DNA from 4 places in the Cohnella hashimotonis genome. Region 1 is predicted to be linked to each of the others. Evidence: riboswitches for the same ligand, from Rfam matches in the RefSeq annotation. Region 1 holds a riboswitch; each other region holds the start of a gene.
The links. Region 1 has a riboswitch for cyclic di-AMP ahead of KB449_RS31150 (resuscitation-promoting factor). Riboswitches for the same ligand answer to the same signal wherever they lie in the genome.

Region 1 (4,602 bases):
TCGTCCGCGTCGGCGTCGCGATGTCCATGGCGCCCGCCAGGCCGCCCGCGCCTCCCGCATGCTTCGTCATTCGCCTACTCCCTCTCTCGTCAACTGCCTCAGCGCCTCGGCGAACTCCGTCCGCGTAATGCGAAACATGCCGAGCCGCTTATAGAACTGCTTGCCGTTGGCGTAACCGATGCCCAGCAGCTCGCCCATGCGCTCCCTGCGGCTCGCAGCGGCCGGATGCACGATCAGCCCCGCATCGATCAGATCCGGCCAGGCGATCTCAGGCTCCCCGGCTCCCGCGGAGGCGCTGGCTGAGGCCCTGTGGTCAGCGCCTACCGCGTCAACGCCCGCCGTCGCTGCCTCAGATGCAGTCGCCGCTGATGCGGCCTCAGCGCCAGACTGCGCAATCGCGCCATGGGCACTGACCGCAATGCGGCCCCCTGCCGATGCCCGTACGCGGGCCAGCGCCGCACGTATCGCCTCCGGGCTCGCGTGCTCGACGCCTATGCCGTCCTTGCCGCGCGCATCCGCCTTTGCCAAGAAGGCATGGCTGCACCCCGGCACCCTCGCCTCGATGATCTTGCGTATTTTCTCGCCCGGCACGTCGGGATCCGTGAAAATAATGACGCCGCGCCGCTCGCGGGCCAGCTCGATACGCCGCAGCACTTTTTCGTCGATCGCAGAGCCGCCCGTCTCGATCGTATCCGCGTCGACGGCCCTCCGGATCGCCACGGTATCCTCCTTGCCTTCAACGACGATGATCTCCGCTATTCTAGCCAGGCTGATGCCGTCCACCCCGCTCGCTCCGTTGTTTCCCCGGTCCGCTCGTATCATTTTTTCCAACCCGTTATTTCGTTCTTTCCCATATCCGCTCAAAACGTTGTTTATTACTTTCTCACTGCCGTTCGTTGTCGTTGCCGTTCGTTGTCGTTGCCGTTCGTTCGCATCGTTCTTCCCGTTCAGTCCGTTCCCATCGTTCTTCCCGTTCAGTCCGTTCGCATCGTTCCGTATGCCCTATTATAGCCCACATCCCGCAAATGACAAAGGGAAGGGGCATAGGCCCCTTCCCAGGACGCAGCGACCCGACCAGGCCGCCGCCAAAAAAACTTGACCGCTCCGACATAATACAGACACAAAATTAACAATAGCGGGTAAAGATGACTAAGAAGCTTTTCAGTCGGCCGACGGCTTAACCGGACCGATGACGTATACGGTGTTACCGCGTTTCTTGCCGAACTTATTCGCATATCTCTCGCTGTCGTAGTACACGTCGATCTTCTTGCCCTTGATCGCGCTGCCCGTGTCTTCCGCGCGGCGGAAACCGATGCCCTCGATGTAGACCCACCAGCCCAAAGGCACGACATCCGGATCGACGGCAATCGTGCGTCCTTCGGATACTCTGGTACCGGAGGCTGTGATGCCGTAGCCCACGTCTCCTACGTCCTTGCCCGTCGAAGCCGGACCCGCGGAATAAGCGGTTAACGTAACCCCGGACAATACGCTCTTCACCTTCACGGATTTACCGTTCAATTGGAGCGTCTTTACATTGTCCGACGCCTTGTTGTAGGCGAGCGATACGACAGCCGCTTTTTTCTTCGCGCCGACGGCTACGACTTGCTGCACGATCGGCTGATCAAGCGATTTGTAGACGAGCTGTTCATTAACGAGCTTGCCGTCTTCGTAGACGCGCTCGAATTTTTTCACCAACAAGCCTTGCTTGCCCGTCTGCACGACCTTCGTCTTGCCGACCAGCAAGTTTTTATCCGCTGTCTTGACGACTTTGTACGCCATCGGATGCTCGGTCGTAACGACCTCCCGGGTGACGCGGACGACTTTCACCTGCAGACCCTCGTCGATCTTCGACGTAAGGGCCGGCGTGACTTTGTCTTCGGCGGAGAGCGCGATGCCTTCGTTCTTGAGCAGATCGCCCACCGTCTTGACTGTTGTATATTTGGTCTCTTTCTTCCCGTCTGCGACGAGCTGTACGCTCATAGCCCGATCGATGACGACTCGCGTGCCGTCCTCAACCGAGGACGTGAGCGCTGACGACAACCGATCGTTTGGACCGACCGTGATGCCCATCTCCTTCAGCAAGGCGGAGACATCGGAAGTACGGGTTTGGATGACGGTAGATTTCCCGCCGTCCACGACGGTCACGCTCTTGGCGGACGCGCCGTGTAGCAGCATGATGAGACAGATGGTAAGAGCAAAGGACAAAATTGCGCTCAAGAGAATCAAACGCAGATGCTCATGCAACCATCGCGCTGCGGTAAGCTTGCCGGTCGGTCGTGGATCATGGGTCCCTTGGAGGGGAATTGCACCCATTTTCTCGTTCCTCCTTCATAGCCTCGCCGTCGACTGTTTTACATGATATTCGTCTGACGCGACTATCCATTTGTGATAACGGCGCTGGAAGCTTAGTGTGGAGCGGCTTGCACACTAGCGAATTGCGCCGCCTTGCCCAGCTGTGGAGGCATATCATGCGCCTGCCATTCATCCCGTAGTTGCCTCCGTGGAGCGGTCTTTGCGGCTATCTGCACCGAATGCGTAAATTCGGGCACAAAAAAAGCCTGCGACAGAGGGCCTGGTCGTGGCTTCCGCTCAACTGGACGAGGGACGATGGGGCGGCACGAGGTTACCTCTCTCTACTACGCTTGCGAGGTTAGCTGTCGGGTTCGGGCGTCGAGAGTTGCCCTAAGCAATCGGTCGGTAAGCCGTCAGCCGGACGGCACCCGTCGTTCGCCATTCACCCCAAGATTGCTCGGACCGCTGGGACATCGGCAAGCGCCGATATCGTCCGCGTCGGGTCCCCCGCTCTCCCCACTGGGAGATTAAGCGCACTGGAAAAGGAATGTCATATTCGGACTTCTGGATTAGATAATAACCCGCCTGCCCCAAAGGTGTAAAGAACGTGCAAAGAGCGAATTTCAGCGTTTTAAGGCAAATTTAAGCCAAATTTTTAGGATTTCAGAAGCAAAAGCTAGTTTTTTCTTAGAAAATATTTATTTTTCTGCGTTTGTTGGCGCTTTTTCTTCGAGTCGGAAACAGACACGTGCATTTCGATCCGTAATTTCTTCTATTTTTTCCCTAGAAAGGCCTGTGATTTCCGCAGCGGAATCGGCTACGAATTGCACATAAGACGACTCATTTCGCTTGCCTCGATAGGGGTGGGGGGTAAGGTACGGAGCATCTGTCTCAATCAGCAATCGGTCCAGGGGGACACGCGCCAAAACCTCTTTGGGAACGCGCGCGTTTTTGAAGGTGACCGGTCCTCCGAAGGAGATATAGAAGTTCATGTCCAAACATTGCTTGGCCGTCTCCCAGCTGCCGGAATAGCAGTGCATGATGCCCCCGATCTCGGCCGCTCCTTCTTCGCGCAGAATACGGATGACGTCTTCATGAGCGTCCCGATTGTGAATGACGATCGGCATGCCGATCCGCTTCGCAAGCCGGATCTGTTCGCGGAATACGAGCTGTTGGACATCCTTGGGCGAAGTATCCCAATAATAGTCGAGTCCGATCTCGCCGATCGCTACGACCTTCGGATGACTGCATAGCGACTCGATCCAGGCCAGATCCTCCTCCAAGCGCATATCGGCTGCATCCGTCGGGTGCCAGCCTACGGCGGCATAGATGAAATCGTGCTTTTCGGCCAATGCGATGGTCGTCGGGATCGTCTCCCGGTTGAAGCCGATATTCACGATGTTGCCGACGCCCGCTTCCTTGGCGCGAGCGATCGTTTCTTCCCGGTCTTCATCGAACTTTGGCGAATCCAGATGAGCGTGCGTATCAAAGAGCATTTCGTAGAAGTCTCCTTTTGCGAAGTTTTTATTATTGGGTGGCCAAGCGGAGCTTGCCGGGACGACTTCCCGGATAAGGGACTACAAACCCAGCATCTCGCGGATCTCTGGCTTTAGGCGATTGACGTGAGGCAGCACCAGGTCTTCGGGATAATAGATATAATACTTCCCGGTATGAAGTCCCGCGATCGAGCGAACGATATCGCTTTTCAGGGATATCTCGGTCAATCGGTCTTTTTCGTCCAGCACGAGGACGGGGGTTTTTTCTTTGGGCTCGGGATCCGGCGATCCTGGCTTGTACACGTCGTAGGGAAGGTTCGTCGGGGTGTCCATCTGAAGGTGGTAATCCGGATGCAGACCGATCCTTTCCCATTGCTCCCGCAGCTCCTCCTCCAGTGTTTCGTGCGGATTGTCGAGGGGTACATACTTGTACAACCGGCGGTTTAAGAATCGTTTACATAAGTCTGCCAGTATCTCGTCTTCTTCGTCCGCCCATTGGCCGAACGCAGTCTGAACCATCGCTTCATCCAGGGCCAGGTAGTCCCGCAGTCCGATCGTGCCGTTCAACAACTGCGCTAGCGGCGGCAGCAGGAATTTGAACGCATGGCCCTCGCGGAACAATTCGCGCGCCCTCATGAAAATTTGCCTCAGTACGATATCCGAACTGCGCGTTACGGGATGGAAGTAGATCTGCCAGTACATCTGATATCTCGACATCAGATAATCTTCTACCGCATGCATCCCGCTCTCCTTCACCACGATACGTCCACGATAAGGACGCAGCACGCGCAAGATTCGATCGAGGTCGAAGGTA
Region 2 (4,602 bases), 1.1 Mb from region 1:
CCCGACCACAGGACGAATCGAGACGGCGAATGTGCCCGCCGCGCCGGTGCGTCTGTATGCGACAGCGGACTATGTGTACGCAGCTCTGAAAAAAGGAGACGGAACGGGCCGGATCGTCGTGCTGGACGCGAACGATCTGTCACAGACGGCCGCGTTCGATACGGCGGACGATCCGTTCGATCTGGCCGTCGCATCGCGGGACGAGATCTACGTGCTCAGCCGCGCGGCCGACGGCGAGCATCTGACGGCGTATAGCGAAGCCGGATCGATCCGCGCGCGTGCCGATATGACGAGCGCGCAAGGCCTCGCCCTGTCGCCGAAGCGGCAGCGGCTCTATACGATCGTGGACGGTGCGAAGCTCCGCGCTTATACGACGATTGCTTCGCGTCTGCTGGAGGCGGACGACGAAACGGCCGTTCCGGATTTTCACCCGCCGTACGTAAATGAAGGTTCGCCCGACAGGCTCTGGGTATCCCCGGACGAGACGTACGTGTTTTCCGGTTCGGGACTTTATTACAAGTGGGGCGAAGGAGAACGGCTGCAATCCGGCGGAGATCTGGGCGACGGCGTAGACGATATTTTGTTCGGCCCGTTCGATGAAAAGGATCAAAGGCAACAGATGGCCGTGCGGTCCGGCAACACGATTCGAAGCGCTGCATACAAGTTGGGACCGAACGGTTCTTCTCCTTCCACCGGCCTGTTTTCAGGTTTGGCCGGAGATACCCTGACGCTGGCCCCGAGCGCAAAGGAAGGCGTGTTCACGCTGGTCGCGACAAGTGCCGGCGCGACGACGATAACGACATACGGAGACTATCAAGGTGCTCTTTTCAGTCCGATCATCTCGGTCTCCACGCCGCTGAATGCATGCCCGATCGTCGTGGATACGAACACCGGCAATCCAGGCACAGGCAATCCAGGCACAGGCAATCCAGGTACCGGTACACCCGGAACCGGCACGCCAGGCACTGGCGCACCCGGCGGGAGCGCGCCTGCAGACGCATCCGGCGGCGAACCGACGGTTGCGGGCGGGACGGTCAAGCTAGCCGCAGCCGATCTGAAGTCGACGCAGGAAACCGGCGCCGACGGACGCTCGATCGCCATCGTCGAGCCCGACGCCGACAAGCTGAAGCAAGCCCTGAAGCTTGCGGGCGAGCAGACGACAGCAGTCGGCACGGCGTTCAAGCTTATCCTGCCCGTCGGCGCAATCGGAGACGGCGTCAAGGTACGGCTGCCGTCCGGAACGCTCACAGCCGCTTCGGTCCAGTCCGCCGGACTGACGCTCGTCGTACAGACCGACCGAGTGACGTACGAGATTCCCGCCAAGCTGCTTGGCAGTTCGATGCTCGCGCAAGCCTGGGGGACGTCGTCCTTGCCGGACGACCTGCAGCTCGAGTTCGGCATCGTCAAGCCTGCGCAGTCAGAGCAGGCTAAGTCCCTGCAATTGCTGCGAACGGACGGTTATGCGGCAATATCCGACTTTCTCGACTTTACGATCGAGCTGGCTTCCGGCGGGAAGAAAAAAGAGCTGAAAAACTTTAACGGCATTTATGTCACCAAACGCATCAGCATCGACGCTCCGGCCGCTGCGGGGGAGGTAACGGCGCTGACGTACGATTCCGTGTCCGGACAGCTCGCGTTCGTCCCCGCGGCGATCTCCGTCTCCGAGGGCCGGCTGACGGCGGCGATCCGGACGCCGCACAACAGCCTGTATGTGCTGGCGCAGACCGGCAAGTCCTTCGCCGACATCGCGACCCACCCCGATCGCGCCGCGATCGAAAAGATGGCAGCCAAAAAGCTCGTGCTCGGCGCCGGAGCAGGACGGTTTCAACCGGACCGGACGGTGACGAGAGCCGAATTCGCGGCCTTGCTCGCGAGAGCGCTCGGTCTGCAGACGCTGCCCGCAGCGCCTGCGTTCGCCGACGTGAAGGCAGGCGCCTGGTATGGCGCGCCGGTAACAACGGCGGTGAGCGCGGGCCTGATCTCGGGGTACGGCAACGGGAGCTTCGGTCCGGGCGGCGTCATCAATCGTCAAGAGTTGGCTGTCATGCTTGGCAGAGCGATCGCTTATGCGGGTGGGCTGCCTAAGGATGCTGGGAAGGCAAGCTCCGGCGCTTCTGTCGATGCGGCGAAGATTCCCGCCTGGGCTGCCGCCGACGCGCAGGCGCTGCTCGCTGCAGGCATTATGCGGAACAGAGCGGACGGCTCGTTCGCGCCTGCAGCTCCGGTTACCAGGGCCGAGGCTGCCGTATCGCTCATGCGGATGCTGGAAAGGCTGCAGCTCATTTAAAGTCTTTTTCGAAATAACGCCCTGTCCTCCTGTTTGCCGGGAGGCGGGGCGATTTTTTTCGATTCTCATCCAAACGCGGAAAGCCGAAGGCGTAGAAACTTCAATAAATCGAGCGCGAACGTGCGCGACTGCGATAATGCAAGAGCCGTATGAATGTAACCGTTCTCTTGCCGTGTTAAAAGGCTGCCGCGCTGTTTCATCCCCTTCGGCGGCAGTTTACATGAAGATGGAACGTAACGTATGATTCATTTCGTGATTCAACATCCTAATCGCTGAATCCCGCACAATGCGGGAACGGGGGAACCAACCGGGTGCCGCACATGCGCCCAGGGGTGAATCGCTTGGCTATGCCAGGCGTAGGGCTGCTTGCCGGGCCCGAATCCGACAGCTAACCTCGCAAGCGTCCGGAAGAGGAACCTGCGCCGCTATTCGCTTAAGAATAAGCTGCGGGAGATCCTTTCCTGCGGCTTTTTTTTGATGCATTTCCGCGGTGCCGGTACAGCAAAGGAGATAACCCCATGGTCAGCAAAGTTAAAAGGCTACTGATCGGCAGACCGATGAAAAGCGCGGAGATCGAAGGCGCCAAGCTGGGAAAATTCAAGGCGCTGGCCGTCTTGTCGTCCGACGCGCTGTCGTCTGTCGCGTACGGTACGGAGCAGATTCTGATCGTCCTCATGGCGGCAGGCTTCGCGGCTGTCTGGTACTCGGTGCCGATCTCGCTGGCGGTGCTCGGCCTTTTATTTATTCTCATCCTGTCTTATCGCCAGACCATTTATGCCTATCCGGCCGGCGGCGGCGCCTATATCGTGGCCAAGGACAATCTCGGCATCTCCACGGGACTTCTGGCCGGAGGCTCGCTGCTGGTCGACTATATATTGACCGTTGCGGTCAGCTCGTCCGCAGGGACGGACGCGATCACGTCGGCTTTCCCTTCGCTGCACGAACATCGCGTCCTTATCGCGCTCGTCATCATCCTGATCCTGACCGTCATGAACCTCCGCGGCGTGACCGAGTCCGCGTCTGTGCTCGCGACGCCGATCTATCTGTTCGTTGTTGCCATCTTCGTGCTCATCGCCGTCGGCATCATCAAGTATGCAACGGGCGGCGCACCCGCTCACGTGCCGGAATTCGGCGCTGCGGTGTCCAACGTCAGCCTCTTCCTGCTGCTCAAGGCTTTTAGCTCGGGCTGCTCGGCGCTCACGGGCGTCGAGGCCGTGTCCAACGCCATTCCCAACTTCAAGAAGCCGGCCGAACGCAACGCCGCCGCTACGCTGATCATGATGGGCACGATCCTGGGCGCGATGTTTATCGGCATCAGCTTGCTCGCTTACTGGTACGGCGTGGCGCCGGACGAAAAGCAGACGGTCGTCTCGCAAATCGCCGAATCGACGTTCGGGCGGGGCACGATCTACTACGTCATTCAAGCGCTGACTGCGCTGATTCTCGTGCTGGCGGCGAATACGGCGTATTCCGCGTTCCCGCTGCTGGCGTTCATGCTGGCCAAGGATAAATACATGCCGCACGCCTTCATGGTTCGCGGCGACCGGCTCGGCTACTCGAACGGCATTATTTTCCTCGGCGTATTCTCCGCGCTGCTGGTCATTATTTTCCACGGCAACACCGAGAACCTGATCCCGCTATACGCCGTCGGCGTCTTCATCCCGTTCACGCTGTCGCAGCTCGGCATGATGGTGCGGTGGATCCGGCTCCGTCCGCAAGGTTGGGTGACGCGCCTGATCGTCAACACGATCGGCATGCTGACGACGCTGAGCATCACGCTCATCTTCATTTTCACCAAGTTCACGCATGTGTGGATGGTGTTCGTCTTCCTGCCGGTCGTCATGTGGACATTTTTCGCCATCGCGCGCCACTACCGCAACACCGCCGACGAGCTTCGCATCGACCCGACCAAGGAGAAGCCGTGCATCAAGGGCAGCACGATCGTCGTGCCGGTCGCGGGGGTCACCCGCGTCGTCATGAATTCGCTCAGCTATGCCAAGTCGCTGACCGACAACGTCGTTGCCGTCTACGTCGGCTTCGATGACGAGGAGATCGAGCGCATGGAAAAAAGATGGGCCGACTGGGATCCCGGCGTCCGGCTCATCACGCTGAGATCCAGCTATCGCAGCATTATCCGCCCGATCATGAAGTTCATCGACACAATCGAGTGGAAAACCGCCGAAACGGACCACATCACCGTCCTCATCCCGCAGTTCATCGCCAAGCACTGGTGGCAGCACATTTTGCACAATCAGTCGAGTCTGCTGCTCCGCGCTTATCTGTACAACCAGAAGGACGTCATCATCGCGACCGTG
Region 3 (4,602 bases), 6.7 Mb from region 1:
CGGCATCCGCTTTTGGCAGTATGAGCGCGGCTTCATTCATGCAAAAGTCGTCATCGTCGACGACCTGATCGCTTCGGTGGGGACGGCGAACATGGATCTGCGCAGCTTCTTCAGCAACTTCGAGACGAATGCCTACCTGTTCCACCAGGACGCGATCGCCGCGCTTGAGCGCGACTTCCAGCAGGATCTGAAGGACAGCAGGGAGCTGGAGCTGTCGTCGTTTCGCAAGCGCTCCGGCGGACGCAAGGCCGCGGAGGCGCTATGCCGCATGCTGTCCCCGCTGCTGTAGCATCATCTATTGAAGAAAGGCGCCTCAATTAGGCTTAAGCTGCTTCAATACGTCTCCCAGCCGCTGCGGCTTCATCGAGCCGATAAGATCGCCCCGCTCCCGCAGCCGCGCGGCGATGTTCAAGAGGTTGAAGTCGGTCGGGCTCGGATCGGCCCGCACCTCGCTCCAATCGAGCGGCGTCGATACCGGCGCTCCCGCGCGGGCGCGCGGCGAGTAGGCGGAGACGAGCGTGCGGCCGGGGTAAAATTGCAGGTAATCGAGGTAAATGAGCGATCCGCGGTTTTTCTTCAGCCGTTCGACGGTGAAGAGCTGCGGATTTTTTGCGGTCAAATACTCGGACACGAACTTGCCGAACCGGCGGAGATCGTCGTAGGTCGGACCGGGCTCGATGCGCATGACGACCTGGATGCCCGTCGCGCCGGACGTTTTGGGGACCGCTTCAAGACCGAGCGAGTGGAGCAGATCGCCCACTTTGTCCGCAGCCTCCATGATTCTCGGCTCGACCTCGAGGCTCGGATCGATATCCAGCATCCAGCGGTCGGGCTGCGGCTGGGCGATGCGCTCGCAGGATACGTGGAATTCCAGCGCATACAGGCTGCCCATCCAGAGCAGAGTCGGCAGCGAGTCGAGCACGACGTAACGGATGCCGCCTTCGGTCTCGATTCTGACATAATCGGGAACCGGCGTAGGTGCGTTTTTTTGATAAAAGGACTTGCCCGCATAGCCTTCGGGAAAACGAATCGTCGTTAAAAAACGGCCTTCGCTGTGAGGCAGCAGATAGGGCGCCAACTCCGCCAGCGTTTGGACGTAGCGAAGCTTATCGATGCCCATGTCTGGCCAGAGCAGTTTGTCGGGATGAGAGATGAGCAGCTCGCGGTCGCCGAGCCGAAGCGTGACCGGGGACATCGTGGCCGGTGCCATAACGCGTTCCTCCGTTCTGAAGCCATCCCTTTGAAGAGACGGCGCTCTCCCTAGTTTAGCCGGTAATCCGGCGCCCCATCCCTATGGCCATCCCCATGGCCCTTCCCGACAGCCGTCCTGGCGACTCGTTTGTCGGAGCGATTGGCGGTTACTGACCGCCTTGCGATCAAACCGCATTTTCCGCACTTTTGCCTCCGCACGCTCATACAACAATAAGGAAAGCGCTTGGGGAGGGATCGCTACGGATATGCCGCTGCTACAGCACGCAGGCGCGCTGTTGTCGCTCGCTTTAGTATTTTGGACGGGGTCGTCGCTGTTCGCCGTACTCCATCCCGGAACCGTGCTCGTCCTCACTCGCGGCGGTCAAGATCGGGAGGCCGAAAGTCAGGGGACGGCGCCTGAAAGTCGTATACGGCTGCAAGGCGGCTTGATGAGCTTGGCGGGATTGCTCCTGCTGGCGCTGCCGATGCTGATGTAGCCCGGTTGACGCCCGGATGTCGCAACATTAAAAAGAATGGCGCCGCAGTCAAGTGCTTGACTGCGGCGCCATTCTTTTTTTGTTATTCAGATCAGCCCGTGAACTCTTGTACCCATTCGCCGTTGTAGTAGGCGACGCCAATCGATTTGAAGTTTGCGTTCAAGATGTTTGCCTTGTGCCCGGCGCTGTTCATCCACGCGTTCATGACCTCAGTAGGCGACTGTTGGCCCATGGCGATATTTTCGCCGGCGTAGTTATAAGATACGCCGAACTGCTTCATCATATCGAAAGGCGAACCGTATGTCGGCGAATTGTGATCGAAGTAATTGTTGTTGTACATATCCTTCGCCTTCGCGTCGGCGACCGTCGTCAGTTTGGCGTCGGACGCGAGCGCGGACAGGCCGGCTTTGGCGCGTTCCTGATTGACCAGATCGACGACTTGAGCGGCAAAGCCGGATCGCTGAACGCTCGTGCCGGAGCCCGTAGAACCACTGCCTGAACCAGCCGGTACGGAAGGCGAGGTCGTCGGCGACGGTTTGGCCGTAGGTGCCGGCTTAGCTGTAGGTGCCGGCGTAGCCGCAGGTACCGGCGTAGCTGTAGGTGCCGGTGTAGCAGTCGGTGCCGGGGGCGCCGTCGGTTTAGGCGAAGCCACGGGAGCCGTCGTCGGCTGGGCGGGAGCGGCAGGCGAGGTCGTCGGCGTCGCGACCGGCGTCGATGGCTTCAGTCCGCCAAGCGTACCGCCATTCATCTGCGACAAAAGCGATTGCCAGTCGAACGAGCCGAGCAATTGCTGAAGCTGCGAAGCGTCGATCTTATATGTGTAAGTCTGTGTCGTCTGGGTGCCGGCAGTCGTCGCAGCGTTCGCGGAAGCGCCGAACGGAACGGCGAGCGACAACAAGAGTGCGCCGGATACAGCCAGTTGACCGATACGTTTATTATTCATACGTGCGAATTCCTCCTTAGAATGTAAGCCTGCGAGGTTAGCTGACGGGTTAGGTCGGAGTACGCCCCGCCGCGGTTGCGGCTTCACCCCGTATACTTGGTTCCCCCGTGCCCTGTCGGGCTTCGGCTCGGATGTCTCACATTCTATCAGCGGAATCTCGCTAGTTCACGGCATAAATATTACCACGGCCTATATATTGGGAATTATGAAAACGGCCGGTCCTTGTCCCGCGCGGCTTTCGATAGGGCCGGTCGCCGGTTCTTAGAATATTCTCATCGTCTTTTTTAGCAAGCCGATAGCCCAAGGAAGCAAAAGAGCCATACCCCATCTTAACGGCTTGGGTACGGCTCCATACGCAAAACAAATTCTGATTTGTCGGTGGCTGGACTGGAGGAAGGCTGCCGATTAAGGCTGCGGCTCGCTTGCCTTCCGTCTGCGCGACGTCGCAGCCTTGGTGCTTGCGCCGACGGCTTCCTCGCCGCCCGCTGCGGCAGCCCCGGGTACGGCTGGCTTCGCGCGCGTGCGCTTCGGCTTGTCGGCCGCAGGCGCCGCACCCGCCTCGCCTGTATCGCCCCGTATCGCCGACTTGCGTCCGGCGCCTCGGCTGGCGGCCGCGCCGGCGGCTGGCGCGTCACCCGTCTTTACGGCGGCAAGGCTGGCCTGCAGCGCGGACATCAGGTCGATGACGTTGGTCCGCTCCGCCGCCGGCGCGGTGACTACGTCGAGGCCTTGCCCGGCGACCTTGCGGTTGATGGCGTCCAGCATCGCCGTTCGATAATCGTCCGTATATTTGGCCGCATCGAAAGGCGCGGACAGCTGCTCGATCAGCAGCTTGGCCATGTCCAGCTCGCGGTCGTTGACGTTCTGGCTTTGCGGCAGGCCGGGCACGCCCGAGATCGCGCGGATCTCGTCCGGATAGAACATCGTCTCCATGCAGATGCAATTGTCTACGCAGCGAATGGCGGCGAGACTGCTCTTGCTGCGAATCGCGATCTTCGCGATGCCGATCCGCCCCGATTGACGCATCGCTTCGAGCAGCAGACCGTAGGCGCCGGCGCCGGCCTGATCGGGAGACAGATAGTACGTTTTTTGATAGAACATCGGGTCGATCTCTTCGAGCGCGACGAAGTCGAGGATCTGGATCGTTCGCGTATTTTCCGGCTTGATGGCCTCGAGCTCGTCTTCGTCAAAAAGCACAAACCGTCCCTTTTCATATTCGTAGCCCTTGGTGATTTCCTCCCACTCCACCGCACGTTCGCAGTGCGGGCAGCTTTTTGCGTAGGAGATCGGCGTGCCGCAAGCTTTGTGAATTTGCCGCAGATGAACGTCCTTGTCCTCCGTTGCGGTGAACATCTTCACGGGCACGTGCACGAGCCCGAAGCTGATGGCGCCTTTCCATACCGTATGCATGACGCTTAGCCCTCCTCATGATCCCTATATGCCTTCAGGATTCCCATCGTCGTATGTAGTTCATACCGTCTGGGCATCCTGTACCGGACGATCTTTCAATTCGATACGAACAACCTTGGGCGAAGGGAGCGACGTTCATGAGCGAAGACGGCGCAGCGGACGGTCGGGACCACATTTACGAAGGCCGCGACAACTACGACATGGACATCGACCGGATGATCAACGAGGGGCTCGGCGGCGGTCAGGTGACTTTTGACAACGGGCTTATCGAGGAGACGACAACCGATACGATGCGCGAAAAAGAAGGGGACGATCCGTCATGAATACGCAGCGGGCCAAGCAAATTTTCGAATCGAAAGATATGATTGCCGTATCGCTGGAAGGCCAGCCGGTTTGGATCGAAGAGGTGGATGAAGCGAACGGCATGGCGACGGTTCAAGTCGGGCAGAAACCGACAAACGTGCAGACGGTCGCTGTCGACCGCTTAACGGAGTAGCGCGGGGTTGGTCAAAATAGCGGCGAGGTCCCACGAAGAGACGCTGTACAGCGTCTCTTCGCCAT
Region 4 (4,602 bases), 6.3 Mb from region 1:
CCGCAATGACCAGTGTGTCCGAGTCGAACGACACCGCGATGTCGATCTCGCTGTAATCCGGGCTGTACTTGATCGCATTGCCGACGACGTTCGCCAGCATTTGCTCCAGCAGCACTTCGTCGCCCGATACCAACGGGACGTGTTCGGGCAGCCGCACTCTAAACTTGCGATGCTCCTTGTAGTCCTGAACCTGGGCCAGCGTTACCCCGACCAGATCCTCAACGTCGCACCAGTTTCTCCGCAGCCGCAGCATGCCGCTCTCGAGCTGCACCATGCTGAGCAGATTTTTCACCAGCCGGTTCATCCGCAGCGCGCCGTCGCGAATATTGATCGACAACTCCTTCCGGTCCTCGGAGGTGAACGGCGCGTCGTCCGACGCCAGCACGGTGGCGGAGCCGATGATCGCGGCAAGCGGCGTCCGCAGCTCATGGGAAACGGAATCCAGGATCGCCGTGCGCAGACGTTCCGATTCGGCCGTCAGATGCGCGATCTTGGCTTCCTCGGCCAGCTTCGCGCGGGCGACGGCGCTAGCGGCCAGTCCGCCAAGCGCCTCGAGCATTTCTCGCTGTCCGGCAGTAAACAAGCTCTTCCGCTCCTTCAGATTAAGCGCGAGCACGCCGTATACGCGCTCCTCGGTTCGCAGCGGCAAATAGCAGCCGGGCGCGTCGCGCAGCGTATGCGAGCCATAGCCGATCGCTTCGCCGTGATCGAAGGCCAGCTTGGCGGTCGCTTTTTCCGCTTCGCCTCGTCCCCAATCGCTATCCGCGGCGGAGCGGTGGCTAAGCACCAGAGTGCCCTTTGCGTCCGGCATATAAATGGCGACCTCGCTGCCCATCGATTGCGCCGCTTGACGGGAGACGTTATCGAGCAACACGTTCACGTCGGTGATCGCGTTCATCTGCCTGCTCAGCGTATATAGCGCCGTCGTCTGCGCTTCTCTCTGCTTGGCATAAAGCAACTGCTGCTTGAGCCTTGAAGCCAGGCTGGCGGTCAGCGCGGCGACGGCCACGTAGACGGCGAACGATACCAAATAACGCAGGTCCGCCACCGAGAAGCTGAGCGTCGGCGGGACAAAAAAGAAATCCAGCGCGACGATCGCGAGTACGGCCGCATAGATCGCAGGGCGAAGACCCCACCAGACCGCGCTGACGAGGATCGGAAATAAATAGATCAGCGCAATATTCACCAGATCGAACGCGAGGCCGAGCACATGCATGACGACCGTCATGAGCGCGACCAGAAGGGTGATGCTTGCATAAGGCCGCCAGCGCGCCCATAAAGCTTGCAGGTTCCGCACGAATTTACACTTCCCGCCCGCACGAATTTCCGGACTCGTTTTCCTTAAGGTTACTGTAAACAGCGAAGAAAATAAACCGTAAAGAGGTGTAAAAATACTATAAAAATCACTCATAATCTTAATAATATTCAGTATTCGAGAGAAAACGGGAGAACAGTACCTTTTTTATTTCCATTTCTATCGATTTTAATCGAATATCCATTTAAATCCGATTTGGGTTCCTTTACAGCAAGTTCAGCCGGGCGTAAGATACGTGCAGAACGGTGCCTGGCTAGCACGGAGGCAGCGGATTGACGGTTTGATGAGGGAAGGGATTGCGAGACTGTTTTAACAAATGGCTTTCACAAAATCGTTAGACGCTGAATCCTGGAACGAGCAGGAACGGGGGAACCAATCGGGGCCATATACGGCTCCACGGGGTGAATCGCCAGGCACATGACAGTGCCCGGCGTAGGGCGGCTCTCGCGCCCGAATCCGACAGCTAACCTCGCAAGCGTATCGGAGAGGCAACACTTGTCGCGCGCGATCCAAGACGACGGTCTTGATCAGAAGCCGCGGGAAAGGTTCCTCCTTTGCCGGGCTTCTTTTTTGTTGCCTTCTTCCTACTTAGGAGGGGGAGCTTATGGAACAACGTCGTATTTTAGTGGCTGCGTCGGATGCGGCGGGGAGAGACTTCATTCGCCAGGCGCTGTACAAAAAGCTGCCTGTAGCCGCGCTTACGAACAACGGCAGAGAAGAAAAGGCGCTGCGGAAGATCGGAGTAAGCGAAGTTGTGCATGTAAATACTTCCTGTATCAACGAGAACGCCGCCGCGCCCGCATTTCCGATCGGACGGGTGTTCATTTTCGAATCCAGCCTGCCGCTGACCTGCCGGTATTTGCAATGGGCGACCGGGTGCTCGTGTCTTGCGATTACTGTCGTTACGCATGCCTGGCATCCGGAAGTCATTTACAAAAAGCTGGGCGCGAGATACGTGGTGCGTACGCAAACCGGGGAAGTCGGATTTTTGCTCAGCCGTCTGCTCGATTGATTTTAAAAAGGAGTGTATGACCTTGCTCGATATTTGGATGACGTTGACGTTACTCGCCGCCTTTGCGCTTGTCGCCGGATTCGTAATCTGGTGCGACAAATCGATCGACGATGCGGGAGGCGAGCGCGCATGACGATCGTGCTGATTTTCACCGGCCTGCTGCTGATCTACCTGGTGTACGCCTTGCTGCACCCGGAGAAATTTTAACGATACGCTTATCTGAGTCGCTTTAGCCCAAGGAGGAAAGGCCATGGATCTCTTGCAAATCGTCATCGTCATCGGCATTCTCGTGCTGATCGCCAAGCCGCTCGGAAATTATGTTTTCCACGTCTTCTCCAACGCTCCCAATCGGACCGACGGACTGTTCGGCTGGGCCGAGAAGCCGATCTTCGCGATACTCGGACTTAAAGTCCGTCCGGGGATGAGCTGGAAGCGGTACGCGCTCAGCTTCGTCGCGACCAACTTCGTGCTCGTGGCGGTCAGCTACATTCTGCTGCGGATACAAAGCGGACTGCCTTTCAATCCGAACGGCATCGGCAACATGGAGCCGACGCTGGTCCTCAATACGGTCATCAGCTTCATTACGAATACGAACCTGCAGCATTACAGCGGCGAGACGGGCTTAAGCTACTTTTCGCAGATGGCGGTCATCATGATGATGATGTTCACGTCCGCGGCGACCGGGTTCTCGGTGGCGGTGGCTTTTGTCAGAGGCATTACGAGCAAAGGAAGGACGCTGGGCAACTTCTTCGAGGACTTCGTCAAATCGCACACCCGGATTTTTTTCCCGCTTGCCATTCTCGTAACGCTCGTATTGGTGGCGCTGCAGGTGCCGCAAACGCTGGATCCGACGCTGTCGGTGACGACGCTGCAGGGCGCCGCGCAGCAGATCGCTATCGGACCGGTCGCCTCGCTGGAAGCGATCAAGCATCTGGGCACGAACGGCGGCGGCTTTTTCGGCGCGAACTCGGCGCATCCGTTCGAGAATCCAAGCGCGTTGACCAACGTGATCGAGATTCTGTCGATGTGGGCATTGCCCGCGGCGCTGCCCTTCACGTATGGCCGATTTGCGAAGAGCCGCAAGCACGGCTGGGTTATTTTCTCGGCGATGATGGCGCTGTTCCTCGTGTTTCTGACGGTCGCCTACACGGCGGAGAAGAGCGGCAATCCCGCGCTGGAAGCGCTCGGCATCGACGCTTCGCAGGGCAGCATGGAAGGGAAGGAAGTTCGCTTCGGCATCGCTCAGTCCGCGCTGTTCACGACGGTGACGACGGCGGCGACGACGGGCACGGTCAACAATATGCACGATACGCTGACTCCGCTAGGCGGTCTGGTGCCGCTCGCCGAGATGATGCTGAACGTCGTATTCGGCGGCAAAGGCGTCGGCCTCGTCAACATGCTGATGTACGCGATGCTCGCCGTGTTCATCTGCGGCCTCATGGTCGGCCGGACGCCGGAGTTCCTCGGACGCAAGATCGAGCCGCGCGAGATGAAGCTGATCGCGGTCGCGATACTGGCCCATCCGTTCATCATCTTGGCGCCGACGGCGATCGCCTTCCTGACCGATCTGGGCAAGGGATCGATATCGAATCCCGGTTTTCACGGCATCTCGCAGGTGCTGTACGAATATACGTCTTCTGCCGCCAACAACGGCTCAGGCTTTGAAGGCTTGGCGGACAATACGCCGTTCTGGAATGTTACGACCGGCCTCGTCATGTTTTTCGGACGCTACGTTTCGATGATCGCGCTGCTGGCCGTCGCCGGTTCGATGACGCGCAAGCAATGGGTGCCCGAGACGATCGGCACGTTCCGCACGGATAACGCGCTGTTCACCTTCCTGCTGATCGGGACGGTCATTCTGATCGGCGCGCTGACCTTCCTGCCTGCGATCGTGCTCGGACCCGTCGCGGAGCATCTGACGATTCGCCAATAAGAGATGGAGTGAAGCAGCCGTGAACGATAAACGCAAAAAAAGCATGTTTTCCGGACCGCTGGTCGCAGACGCCCTGAAGGCGAGCGCGATCAAGCTGAATCCGGCGGTCATGATGAAAAATCCGGTCATGTTCGTTGTCGAGGTCGGCACGGTCATCGTGCTGCTCATGACGCTCTTTCCCGGTTACTTCGATGCGAAGGACCGCATCGGCTTCAATCTGACGGTATTTCTGATCCTGCTGTTCACGGTGCTGTTCGCCAACTTCGCCGAAGCGCTGGCCGAGGGCAGAGGCAAGGCGCAGGCCGATACGCTGAAGCGGACGAAAAAAGAAATTACCGCCAA

Region 2: linked by a shared signal. The riboswitch ahead of KB449_RS26755 (APC family permease) and the one ahead of KB449_RS31150 (resuscitation-promoting factor) in region 1 are both predicted to bind cyclic di-AMP.
Region 3: linked by a shared signal. The riboswitch ahead of KB449_RS04375 (CAP domain-containing protein) and the one ahead of KB449_RS31150 (resuscitation-promoting factor) in region 1 are both predicted to bind cyclic di-AMP.
Region 4: linked by a shared signal. The riboswitch ahead of KB449_RS05925 (hypothetical protein) and the one ahead of KB449_RS31150 (resuscitation-promoting factor) in region 1 are both predicted to bind cyclic di-AMP.

The regions. Positions count from the first base shown of each region.
Region 1 covers NZ_JAGRPV010000001.1:7,817,072-7,821,673, forward strand. The annotation lists gene rsmA (16S rRNA (adenine(1518)-N(6)/adenine(1519)-N(6))-dimethyltransferase RsmA) at 1-70, opposite strand, end outside; gene rnmV (ribonuclease M5) at 67-822, opposite strand; gene KB449_RS31150 (resuscitation-promoting factor) at 1,162-2,313, opposite strand; cyclic di-AMP (ydaO/yuaA leader) riboswitch at 2,625-2,836, opposite strand; gene KB449_RS31155 (TatD family hydrolase) at 2,991-3,788, opposite strand; gene KB449_RS31160 (HD domain-containing protein) at 3,870-4,602, opposite strand, start outside.
Region 2 covers NZ_JAGRPV010000001.1:6,728,917-6,733,518, reverse strand. The annotation lists gene KB449_RS26760 (M4 family metallopeptidase) at 1-2,287, shown strand, start outside; cyclic di-AMP (ydaO/yuaA leader) riboswitch at 2,548-2,705, shown strand; gene KB449_RS26755 (APC family permease) at 2,806-4,602, shown strand, end outside.
Region 3 covers NZ_JAGRPV010000001.1:1,125,023-1,129,624, forward strand. The annotation lists gene cls (cardiolipin synthase) at 1-289, shown strand, start outside; gene ligD (non-homologous end-joining DNA ligase) at 314-1,210, opposite strand; gene KB449_RS04370 (hypothetical protein) at 1,458-1,688, shown strand; gene KB449_RS04375 (CAP domain-containing protein) at 1,780-2,631, opposite strand; cyclic di-AMP (ydaO/yuaA leader) riboswitch at 2,642-2,769, opposite strand; gene ku (non-homologous end joining protein Ku) at 3,037-4,041, opposite strand; gene KB449_RS04385 (hypothetical protein) at 4,179-4,364, shown strand; gene KB449_RS04390 (H-type small acid-soluble spore protein) at 4,361-4,537, shown strand; gene KB449_RS04395 (hypothetical protein) at 4,526-4,602, opposite strand, start outside.
Region 4 covers NZ_JAGRPV010000001.1:1,542,539-1,547,140, forward strand. The annotation lists gene KB449_RS05920 (ATP-binding protein) at 1-1,297, opposite strand, end outside; cyclic di-AMP (ydaO/yuaA leader) riboswitch at 1,645-1,808, shown strand; gene KB449_RS05925 (hypothetical protein) at 1,920-2,327, shown strand; gene kdpF (K(+)-transporting ATPase subunit F) at 2,457-2,534, shown strand; gene kdpA (potassium-transporting ATPase subunit KdpA) at 2,578-4,260, shown strand; gene kdpB (potassium-transporting ATPase subunit KdpB) at 4,280-4,602, shown strand, end outside.